2 regions of the Ruminococcus sp. HUN007 genome follow, and region 2 is predicted to be linked to the other one. Evidence: predicted binding sites of a transcription regulator. Region 2 holds the regulator's gene; the other holds the start of a gene.

Region 1 (5,605 bases), 1.3 Mb from region 2:
GCTTGAATATTCTGTTCCGTAGTAGCCGATCCTTACACCGTCATGATCGAATAATATTGTATCCGGTACAAAAGGCTCGTTGTCAGCAGTGTTTTTCGTTTCAACTGTGATCTTGTCCGATGTTTCGACCACGTTGTAGTCCTGTTTGTTCTCTGTTTTAAACCACAGGTCAATATTGTTTATGTTTTCAATATTCAGTTTTTCAAGTATATCAAGGTCAATGTAAACAGAGTCAGTGACTGTACTTTTTTTGGAAACGGACTCATAAACGGATGCGTTAACATCATAACCGTTTATGAGAACTTTATCAGTTCTTACAAGAATATCGTTATCGGATTTGTTTTCAATCTGAAGCTGAAGTTTTGCGCTGGAGGAGAAACTGCTGTCGTGGATGATGTTCAGAGTGGAGACCTTCACAGTGTCCGTTTCCCAGATGACCTCAGGTTCCTTTATGTTGTTCAATGGGTTGAAAGTGTATTCCTTAGGCGTATAGTTATCACTGTAGCTGTGGTTTCGCGGAGAAGCTCCGCGTCCAATTTGCTGACCGATTTTAGCGCCAGCTATGGTGATACCGGCTATTGCTGCGATCATTACGGCTATTCCGGCAGCTACGATATGCCCCGTCTTTTTATTATTTTTCATGCCGTTAATGTTAGTGTTATTTATGCTGCTGTTCATATCCGGTGCAGGTGTTCCTGAATTTACAAAGCCTACAGCATTGGCGTTTTCAGCTGTATATACCGGAGGAACACTGTTCTGTGCGGCATTTGCCTGTGCGTTCGGGACAGGATCATCAGCATATGGTGATATAGTCTGACCGTAACTCTGAGGTGTCACGCCCTGTGCTTTGTTCTGGGCAAAGCTCTGGTTATTCATAGGATTCGGATCGTAATTCTGGCCACCGTTATAACCGGATGGAGGAGGGTTTATACCGGGAGTATACGGATCATAATCAAAATTCGGGTTCTGGGAACCGCATCCTGAGCAGAAACGGGTCTTGCTGTCAAGCGGCTTGCCGCATTTCATACAGAATAAATAATCCGGATTGCTTTTTCCGCAGGCCGGACAGAAACGGTCGTCATTATCAAGAAATTTACCGCATTTAACACAATACATTTATTCAGAACTCCTTTTTAATAAGTGTTAAAAATATTTTATCATATAATATACAATTAATCAATGATTATTTTGTTGTTTTAGTATATAAAATACGTTGACAGGGACGCTGTTAAGTGGTAAAATCTATATAGTCCGCTTTTGGACGTGACGTACATAATAATATATATAAAGGATGATCTGTAATTGAGTAAGTTCAGAAAACAGCACATGAAGATCCAGTGGCACGAGCTCCTCGATGAGGAAAATGAGGAACTGGCAGCCGAAAATGCGTCGCTTAAGGAAAAGGCTACTCTGGTCGGCCGTGTCGGACTTATGATGCTTGCATCCGGTACCGGAGCGTGGAGAGTGCGCGCGTCGATGAACAAGATATCCCGTGCTCTCGGCATCGTCTGCAACGCCGACATAGGTCTGCTTTCCATTTCATACACCTGCGTGGAAAACGGTGAAACCTACACCAATGCTATATCGATAAACACAACCGGTGTAAATACTGACCGGCTGAATGCCATCGAGTTTTTTGCCGACAGCTTTACGGAGCGGGCAGGAAAGTATTCGGTAAAAACAGTTCCACAGGATCCTCGACAAGATCGAAAGTATGCCGGCCAACTATAAGGCATGGAATCTTTCACTTGCTGCTGCGTTTGCGTGCTGTGCGTTTACGTTCCTTCTCGGCGGCGGTCCTGCTGAAATGCTGTTTGCGTTTTTCGGAGCGGGAGTAGGGCAGTTCGTGCGCAAGAAACTCATTGAACATCATATAACCCTGCTGGCCAATGTTGCCTGCGCAGTGGCATCTTCGTGCTGTACCTACGTTATTCTTATAAAACTTGCCGAGATGTTTTTCGGCATTTCCGAGGCACATCAGTCCGGATACATCTGCTCGATGCTTTTTGTGATACCGGGATTTCCTCTTATCACCGGCGGCATCGACCTTGCAAAGCTTGATCTTCGTTCGGGTCTTGAACGTCTCACCTATGCCTTCCTTATTATAATCACGGCAACACTGACCGGATGGCTGGCGGCCTTTACTTTCAGGTTTACACCTGCAGATTTTCCTGAGCTTTCGATTGATCCTGTGCTGAAACTCGTTTTCAGGATGGCTGCAAGCTTTGTGGGTGTGTACGGATTCTCTTTCCTTTTCAACAGCAAAAGAAAGATGGCTCTCACAGCCGGAATGATAGGCATGATCGCCAACACTCTTCGTCTTGAACTTGTTGATTTCACATCCGTTCCGGTAAGTGCGGCGGCTTTCATCGGCGCTTTTTCAGCCGGAATAATGGCTTCACTTATCAAGGCGAAAATCGGATATCCGCGAATCACACTTACAGTTCCGTCGATAGTTATCATGGTTCCGGGAATGTTCCTCTACAAGGGTATCTACTACCTGGGACTCAACGATGTAAATACAGGCATCATGTGGCTTTCAAAGGCAATAATGCTAATAGCCGCACTTCCTCTCGGACTTATAGCTGCCAGAATTCTTACCGATAAAAACTTCAGAAAGAGCAGCTGATCATATACTTAGGAAACACTGATTTAATCGGAAATCCGGCTTCGCCGGATTTCCGGAGATGGGATTTGCGGGGCTTCGCCCCGAAGCCCCACGCTGATTTATGAATAAATCAGCGTTTCCCTTACTTATAAATGCGAAAGCAGCGTCATTCGGGAATGACGCTGCTTTTTACGGTATTACAGTATTTCTTTGTGATTAGCGCTCTCGCACGGAGAGTGCTAATTTTTCATCTGTTGTTCACAATTCTGTCATAATCGGGGTGTAATATAATAATCACCGAAAGGAAATAAAGAACATGAAAGAGGCGGTTCCAATGGAATCATTAAAAAAGATCATATCAGAAAAAGAAGCAGAAAAATCTGCCGGCGGTTTCAGATACTAACGAGGACGCATATCCTCCGTAAACTGCTGACAGAACAGTGTGTACAATTACAAGGAGGAATAATTTATGTTTGGACTTACACCGTTTGAAAGAAAAGGTTACGATATCTTTAATCCGTTTGATGATTTCGAAAAAGAATTCTTCGGCAACAGAATGATGCCTATGCACAGACCTGAACAGGAATTCAGAACAGATATTCAGGAGTCAGATACTGATTATGTTCTTGAAGCAGATCTTCCGGGATTTAAAAAGGAAGATATAAGCATAGATATTTCAAAGGATCTTCTGACTATCTCCGCTAAACATGAAGAGAAAAAGGAAGAAAAGAATGAGGACGGAAAGTTCATCAGGAAAGAAAGATATTCCGGCATGTACAGCAGAAGCTTCGGCATTGCAGGTATCGATTCCGATAACATTTCCGCAGAATACAATGACGGCGTTCTGAAGGTAACAATGCCGAAATTGACTCAGTCACAGGAAAAGAGAAGACTTGAGATCAAATAATCCCGAGTTTCCTCATAAGCTCCTTTGAGTTCTGTGACGGAATGCCTGTCATCCTGAAATATTCACCGTTTATCTCATAGCTGCTCTTTCTGGCTGCAGGATTTATATACATCTCCATATGCTCAGAATACCTGTCAGTCAGCTGGATGACACGCTGATTTGACGAGCCGCGCAGTCCTTTGTCATCATCAAGCTCCTGCACGTAAGCTCCGTCGATGAGTATGTCGGTGAGTTTCAGAAGCTCCTTTACAGGCTTCTCATCCGAGAAACTCAGCTCCTCATAAGTATATCCGGTATAGACGATCAGCCCGTAATCAGGACGGCTCTTTCTTATCTCTCCTGTGAGCCGGCAGATCCTGTCCGCCTGGTGAAATGGCTCACCGCCCGAAACGGTCATGCCTTCCGTTTCAGCTGCCCCCGCAAACTCCTTCGCGATCTCAGCTATTCTGACTGTTTTACCTCCGTCAGGCGAATGAGTGTGAGCTGCAATACACCCCGGACAGTTCCGGCTGCATCCCTGTACCCATAATACAGATCTTAAAAACGGACCTAACAGGTCCGTTTTTTTTGTGTACCACGAGATCCTTATATGATCCGCGTCTGCGTAATTCTTTATTATTCCCATTTTGATCCCTCTTATCACTGCTGTCACTGCCGGTCCGTACAGCCGGTCAGGCTGTTCCGGATACGGTATTAAAATTATCGTTATCAATATTATAACCCGAAAAACACCTTCCGGTCAATCGGTAAAAAACCATCTGATCACCGCTTCAGAAAAATGAATACAAAAATCCTCTTTTTTGCACAGTGAAATCTGTCAGATGTGTATGCGAAAAAACTGTTGACACAGGACTGCGAAAGTGGTATAATAGATAACGGTCGAGAACGCGGGATGGAGCAGCTCGGTAGCTCGTCGGGCTCATAACCCGAAGGTCGTTGGTTCAAATCCAGCTCCCGCAACCAAATCAGGCACCATGATTCTTTACAGAGTCATGGTGCTTTTATTTTTATCTGTAACTTCAAATTCATCATTTGTTCCTTTCAGCCACATTTGATCGGGTTTTATGAGTTCAGATCGCTTCGCCTTGTTTTTACACCTGATTCATGGTATACTAATTTAAGATGAAAACGAAAAGAATTCAGAAAGGAGAGTGCGAAAATGGGAAACTATATCAATCCGGGAAATCAGGCATTTAATGAGATAAACGATGAAGATTATGTTGATAAGACAATGCTTAAATCTGAACCCCAAACGCAGAAAGCGTATCTTAATCTGCTGCGTGGCTGGTTCAAAAACAGCAATGAGAGCGGTCTCGGCTATCATGAAGTAAAGAAATGGTATGACGGATACGATTTTCCGGATATCGGAGCGATTTATACTATGATTCGAAAACAGGGAAGCGCAGCTGTACGATTGAGAGATCTTGAAGGGGGAACCCGAACATGTTAAAGGAAATAGCAACCGGCACCTCTGATTTTTGCAAAATAAGAGAACGAAACAATTTTCTTGTTGATAAGACATTGTTTATCAAAGAGTGGTGGAACAAAGCAGATGAAGTAACACTCATCACACGTCCACGCCGCTTTGGCAAGACGCTGAACATGAGTATGCTCGAATGTTTTTTCAGCACTGATTATAAAAACCGTTCAGATCTTTTTGAAGGCTTAAAAATATCAGAATATCCTGAAATAATGAAATTTCAGGGAACGATTCCGGTTATCGCATTAAGTTTCTCAACGGTAAAAAACGACAAAGTTTTTGAAATGAAAAATAATATAGCTTCGATCATCAAAATTCATTATATTAGAAATAATGAGATCGTCCATGGCAGCGATAAGATCAGCGAAGACTATAAAAAAGAATACGACCGTATAAAAAATGGTTTTACTGTAAAAGAGCCGAAAGACTTTGATGAAAATCTTGTTGCCAAATCGGTTTTATTCTTATCTGAAGTACTGTCAATCGAATACGGTAAAAAGGTAATTATTCTTCTGGATGAATATGATACTCCGCTGCAGGAAGCCTGGACACAAGGTTCCTGGAATGAAATACTGTCATTTATGCGCCTGCTTTTTACTTCCACATTCAA
Region 2 (5,605 bases):
CAGATTCGATGAGGAGAACAACATCGGCTGGTCAAAACGTCTCCAGAATGCCGGATGTACTATTATATACGGACCGCCGGGTCTGAAAGTCCATTCAAAGCTTCTGCTTATAACCCGCAGAAGAGGCGGCAGACTCGAGTACATTACACAGGTGGGCACCGGAAACTACAACGAAAAGACTTCCGAACTGTACACCGACCTTTCACTTCTGACGGCAAATGAAAAAATAGCTGCCGGAGCACTTGAAGTCTTCAACGCACTTTCACTCGGCTCACTCGTGAAGAAGTCAGACAGCCTGCTGGTCGCTCCGTTATGCCTGCAGTCAAAGGTCATTGAAATGATCGACGAGGAAATAATGCAGGCCAGAAGCGGAAACAAGGCATACATCGGCATAAAGATAAATTCACTTTCCGACAAAGTCATAATCGACAAACTCGCCGAAGCTTCACAGGCAGGCGTACGAACAGAACTCGTCATACGAGGCCTGTGCTGCCTTATTTCAGGGGTAAAGGGAAAGACTGATAACATACGTGTGACAAGCATAGTAGGCCGTTTCCTTGAACACAGCCGCATCTATATTTTCGGAACGAAGCAGAGAAGAAAAGTATACATCAGTTCCGCTGACTTCATGACCCGTAACACTGTCAAGCGCGTCGAGGTAGCAGTACCGGTGTATGACCCGGACATAAAGGACCGCGTTGTGAACATTTTTGAAACTCTCATTTCAGATGACACCAAGGCAAGGATCCAGGGTTCAGACGGAATGTACCGCAGAAAGAGTGTCCGCAGAAAGAACATAAGCGCACAGGATACTTTCATGACCGAAGCTATAGAAAAAGCCGCATCAGCACCTGCGGAAAGAAAACCGGACGACAGCGGATTTTCTGATTTCTATAAATCATTTCTTATGCAGTAGCCTCGTTTAAAACCGCAGCGTATCCGCACTTTTATCTCTCCCGTAAAGGGAGTGCTAATGAGTAACCATCAAAACGATAATAAAATCATTACGGCGTCCCGCAAAAAAGGGACGCTTTTTTTGTGCACAAATAACATCAGATTCAAATTTCGGGCATCTACTTTGACAGTTTTAACAAAGATGAATAAACCTATTGACATTCGCCTTAAATAATGTTAAATTATATTTAGCACTCAGAGAGATAGAGTGCTAACACTTACGAACCAATATTGCTAATCAGGAGGCTTTCAGATGGATGAACGAAAGCTAAAAATACTGGCAGCTGTTGTAGATGAATATATTCTTACAGGCGAGCCTGTTGGTTCAAAGGCCATTTCCAAAGTACCGGGCATCAACGTTTCAGCAGCCACGATCCGAAACGACATGTCTGTTCTCGAACAGCTCGGATACCTTGAACAGCCGCACACATCGGCAGGACGAATTCCTACATTCAACGGATACCGCCTGTACATAGATCAGCTGATGACAGTCGAGGAACTCTCGGAAAGCGAACGTCAGAGACTTGATGCAATGCTCGGTGAAGAGGAAAACCTCACTGAAGAATCAATAATTCAAAGTGCCGGAAAAGCTCTTGCGGAACTCACAAAATGCGCTTCTGTAGTTGCAAATTCCGCACCTAAGTTTTCAGTCATCACCAAGGTTGATGTTGTTCCGACCGGCAAGCGTCTTTACCTTATACTGCTTATCACATCAAACGGCAGTATCAAGAACAAGGCATGCAGACTTGAATTTGATCTTGATGAAGAACAGCTCGCATTTTTTTCACATTACATTCAGGAAAATCTTCAGGGTGTTTCAATCGAGGAACTCTCGGAAGAACGAATGGAAAAACTTATTACAGCACTCGGTGCTTATATGATTACCCTTGCTCCGCTGGTAAAAGGTCTGTGTGAACTTTCACAGGATCTTCTCCACAATGAGCTTACGATAAGCGGCACAAAACAACCTGATCTCGTGCAGCGACTTTGACAAGAACGAGATAGTAAGATTCATTGAACACAAAAATGATTTTGCTGAGTTCCTTGACAGCAGTTTCAGCGGAATACAGGTAATGTTCAGTGAGGAAAATGACGACTTCATAATCGGCAACTCGAGCATGATAGTTTCAAAGTACCGCAAGGGTGACAAGGAAGCCGGTTCACTCGGAATAGTCGGACCGATGCGACTCAACTATGCAAAGATCATACCTTATATAGAGTATTTTACGCAGAAGATAACAGATGTTCTTACCGGAGAAATTCCGGAAACTGCGGGAAAGGAACCAGACAATAATGAGTAAGAAAAAGCACGCAGAAGAAACTTCAGAAAAGGAACTCGAAGTGAACGAAGCTTCTGAAAACGAAGCAGAAGAAGCTGCCGCAGAAAATGCAGAAACAGCGGAGGAAACTTCTGAAGCATCGCCGGAAGAAAGTGCTGATGCAAAAGTCACTGCACTTGAGGAAGAACTTAAAAAGGAAAAGGACAATTACATGAGACTTTTCGCTGAGTTCGACAACTTCAGAAAGAGAACTTCAAGAGAAAAAACTGAAGCATACGGAGATTCCGCAGCAAAAACAATAGGCGCTATCCTCCCCGCTCTGGACAACTTCGAAAGAGCACTCGATGCTCCGTGCGAGGATGAAAACTTCAAGAAGGGTGTTGAAATGATCTTCACTCAGCTCAACGGCATTCTCGAAAAGCTCGGAGTAACAGAAATAGAAGCACTCGGCGCACCATTTGATCCGAACTTCCACAACGCCATCAAGCAGGTGGAAAGCGAAGACGCCGAATCTGACACTGTATGCGAGGTATTCCAGAAGGGATACAAACTCGGCGACAGAGTAATAAGAACTGCAATGGTTGCAGTAACCGCCTGATCACAGATCATTCTGATGACAGGATATTAAAACGCAAACAAACAATAAACAAATATAAACATTCAGATTGAAAGGATGAATCAGTTATGGGAAAGATCATTGGTATTGACTTAGGTACAACAAACTCATGCGTAGCAGTTATGGAAGGCGGTAACTCAGTAGTTATCCCTAACTCAGAAGGTGCAAGAACAACTCCTTCAGTAGTTGCATTCACAAAGAACGGCGAAAGACTTGTTGGTCAGACAGCAAAGCATCAGGCTATCACAAACCCTGACAAGACTATCATCTCCATCAAGCGTCACATGGGTTCAGACTACAAGGTAGATATAGACGGCAAGAAGTACACACCACAGGAGATCTCAGCAATGATCCTTCAGAAGCTGAAGGCTGACGCTGAAGCATATCTCGGCGAAAAGGTTACAGAAGCAGTTATCACTGTTCCTGCTTACTTCACAGACTCACAGAGACAGGCTACAAAGGACGCTGGTCAGATCGCTGGTCTTACAGTTAAGCGTATCATCAACGAACCTACAGCAGCTGCTCTTTCGTACGGTATCGACAAGGAAGATGACCAGAAGATCATGGTTTACGACCTCGGCGGCGGTACATTCGACGTATCCATCATCGAAATGGGCGACGGCGTAACAGAAGTTCTTGCTACAGCAGGTAACAACCGTCTCGGCGGTGACGACTTCGACCAGAGAATCATCGACTGGATGGTTGCAGAGTTCAAGCAGGCAGAAGGTATTGACCTCTCAGGCGACAAGCTCGCTATGCAGAGACTCAAGGAGGCTGCTGAAAAGGCTAAGATCGAACTCTCATCAACAACAACTTCAAACATCAACCTCCCGTTCATCTCAGCTGATGCTTCAGGCCCTAAGCACCTCGACCTCACACTTACACAGGCTAAGTTCAACGAACTCACTGCAGACCTCGTTCAGGCTACAATGGGACCTGTTGACCAGGCTCTCAGCGACAGCGGTCTTTCAGCAAGCGACCTCAACAAGGTTCTCCTCGTTGGTGGTTCTTCAAGAATCCCTGCAGTTCAGGAAGCTGTCAAGAAGCGTATCGGCAAGGATCCATTCAAGGGTATCAACCCTGACGAATGCGTTGCTCTCGGTGCTGCTTACCAGGGCGGTGTACTCGGCGGCGACGTTAAGGAAGGTCTCCTCCTCCTCGACGTAACACCACTTTCACTCGGCCTTGAAACAATGGGCGGTGTATGCACAAAGATCATCGAAAGAAATACAACAATTCCTACAAAGAAGTCACAGATCTTCTCAACTGCAGCTGATAACCAGAGCGCCGTTGACATCAACATCCTCCAGGGTGAACGTGAATTCGCAAAGGATAACAAGCAGCTCGGTATGTTCCGTCTCGACGGTATCGCTCCTGCACCAAGAGGAATCCCACAGATCGAAGTTACATTCGATATCGACCAGAACGGTATCGTACACGTTTCTGCAAAGGACCTCGGCACAGGCAAGGAACAGAACATTTCTATCACAGCTTCAACAAACATGTCCAAGGAAGATATCGACAAGGCTGTCAAGGAAGCTGAACAGTTCGCTGAAGAAGACAAGAAGAGACGTGAAGACGTTGACGCAAAGAACAACGGTGAAAACCTCGTATTCCAGTGCGAAAAGGCTCTCGGCGAATTCGGCGACAAGGTAAGCGCTGAAGACAAGGCTCCTATCGAAAGCAAGCTCGAAGCTCTCAAGGCTGCTCTCAAGGCTGACAATGTTGACGACATCAAGGCTAAGACAGAAGAACTCCAGAAGGCATTCTACGATCTTTCATCAAAGGTTTACCAGGCTGCAGGCGCAGCTGCCGGTCAGGATCCTAATGCTGCTGCAGGCGGATTTGCAGGCGGTGCTGCTGATGCAGGCAACGCAAACGACAAGAAGGATGACAACGTAGTTGATGCTGACTACACAGAAGCCTGATCATAATACGAATTTTTAAAACAGGATTTCAGGGCGGATCACTCATCCGCTCTGTCCTTGTATTATAAGGAAGCACATCAGTCCAGGTGAACCGGACTGCTATCTTATCATTTAAATAAAGGAAGCGCGGATTTCCGTTCAAATCAGTGTTTCCATAACTTATGCAATAAAACGGAGGAACATATGGCTGACAAAAGAGACTACTATGAAGTGCTTGGCGTACAGAAAAACGCAAGTGCAGATGAGATAAAAAAAGCTTATCGTTCGCTCGCAAGAAAGTATCATCCGGATCTTCATCCTGACGACAAGGACTGTGCAGAAAAGTTCAAGGAAGTCAATGAAGCTTATGAGGTCCTCTCAGACCCGTCAAAGAAGGAACGCTATGACCAGTTCGGCCATGCCGGTGTTGATCCTAACTACGGCGGCGGCGGATTTAACGGCGGTGCCGGATTCAATCCTTTCGGCGACATGGGTGACATATTCGAAAACCTCTTCGGAGGCGGTTTTGGCGGCGGCTTCGGAGGCAGCACAAGATCACGTGCCGATGCACCGAGACGCGGACAGGACGTTGACACAACCGTTACAATTGAATTTATGGAAGCCTGCATGGGTGTTAAGCGCGAGATCAAGATCAACCGTCTCGACAAATGTCCTGACTGTAAAGGTACAGGCGCATCAGCCGGTTCAACTCCGCAGACCTGTCCTGAATGTAACGGACGAGGTCAGGTCAAGGTCGCTCAGAGAACTCCTTTCGGCGTGATCTCATCACAGAAAGTATGTTCAAAATGCGGCGGCAAAGGAAAGATCGTTTCAAATCCTTGTTCAAA

What was found. Region 2 encodes HrcA, which represses chaperone genes, less so after heat shock. Its sites were predicted from a motif close to TGTTAGCACTCNNNNNNNNNGAGTGCTAACA; they were not measured.
Region 1: CC97_RS09195 (Hsp20/alpha crystallin family protein) is a predicted target of HrcA. The motif match lies at 2,823-2,853, and genes of this name have one in related genera.

Annotation. Positions count from the first base shown of each region.
Region 1 is NZ_JOOA01000002.1:1,175,657-1,181,261, reverse strand. Features, by position in the region: gene CC97_RS09205 (zinc ribbon domain-containing protein) at 1-1,116, opposite strand, end outside; gene CC97_RS21580 (threonine/serine exporter family protein) at 1,303-1,731, shown strand; gene CC97_RS09200 (threonine/serine exporter family protein) at 1,715-2,629, shown strand; gene CC97_RS09195 (Hsp20/alpha crystallin family protein) at 3,078-3,515, shown strand; gene CC97_RS18820 (4Fe-4S single cluster domain-containing protein) at 3,508-4,140, opposite strand; tRNA gene CC97_RS09185 (tRNA-Met) at 4,402-4,478, shown strand; gene CC97_RS09180 (hypothetical protein) at 4,675-4,965, shown strand; gene CC97_RS09175 (AAA family ATPase) at 4,959-5,605, shown strand, end outside.
Region 2 is NZ_JOOA01000002.1:2,525,485-2,531,089, reverse strand. Features, by position in the region: gene ppk1 (polyphosphate kinase 1) at 1-916, shown strand, start outside; gene hrcA (heat-inducible transcriptional repressor HrcA) at 1,208-1,945, shown strand; gene CC97_RS21110 (HrcA family transcriptional regulator) at 1,923-2,255, shown strand; gene grpE (nucleotide exchange factor GrpE) at 2,248-2,832, shown strand; gene dnaK (molecular chaperone DnaK) at 2,919-4,778, shown strand; gene dnaJ (molecular chaperone DnaJ) at 4,962-5,605, shown strand, end outside.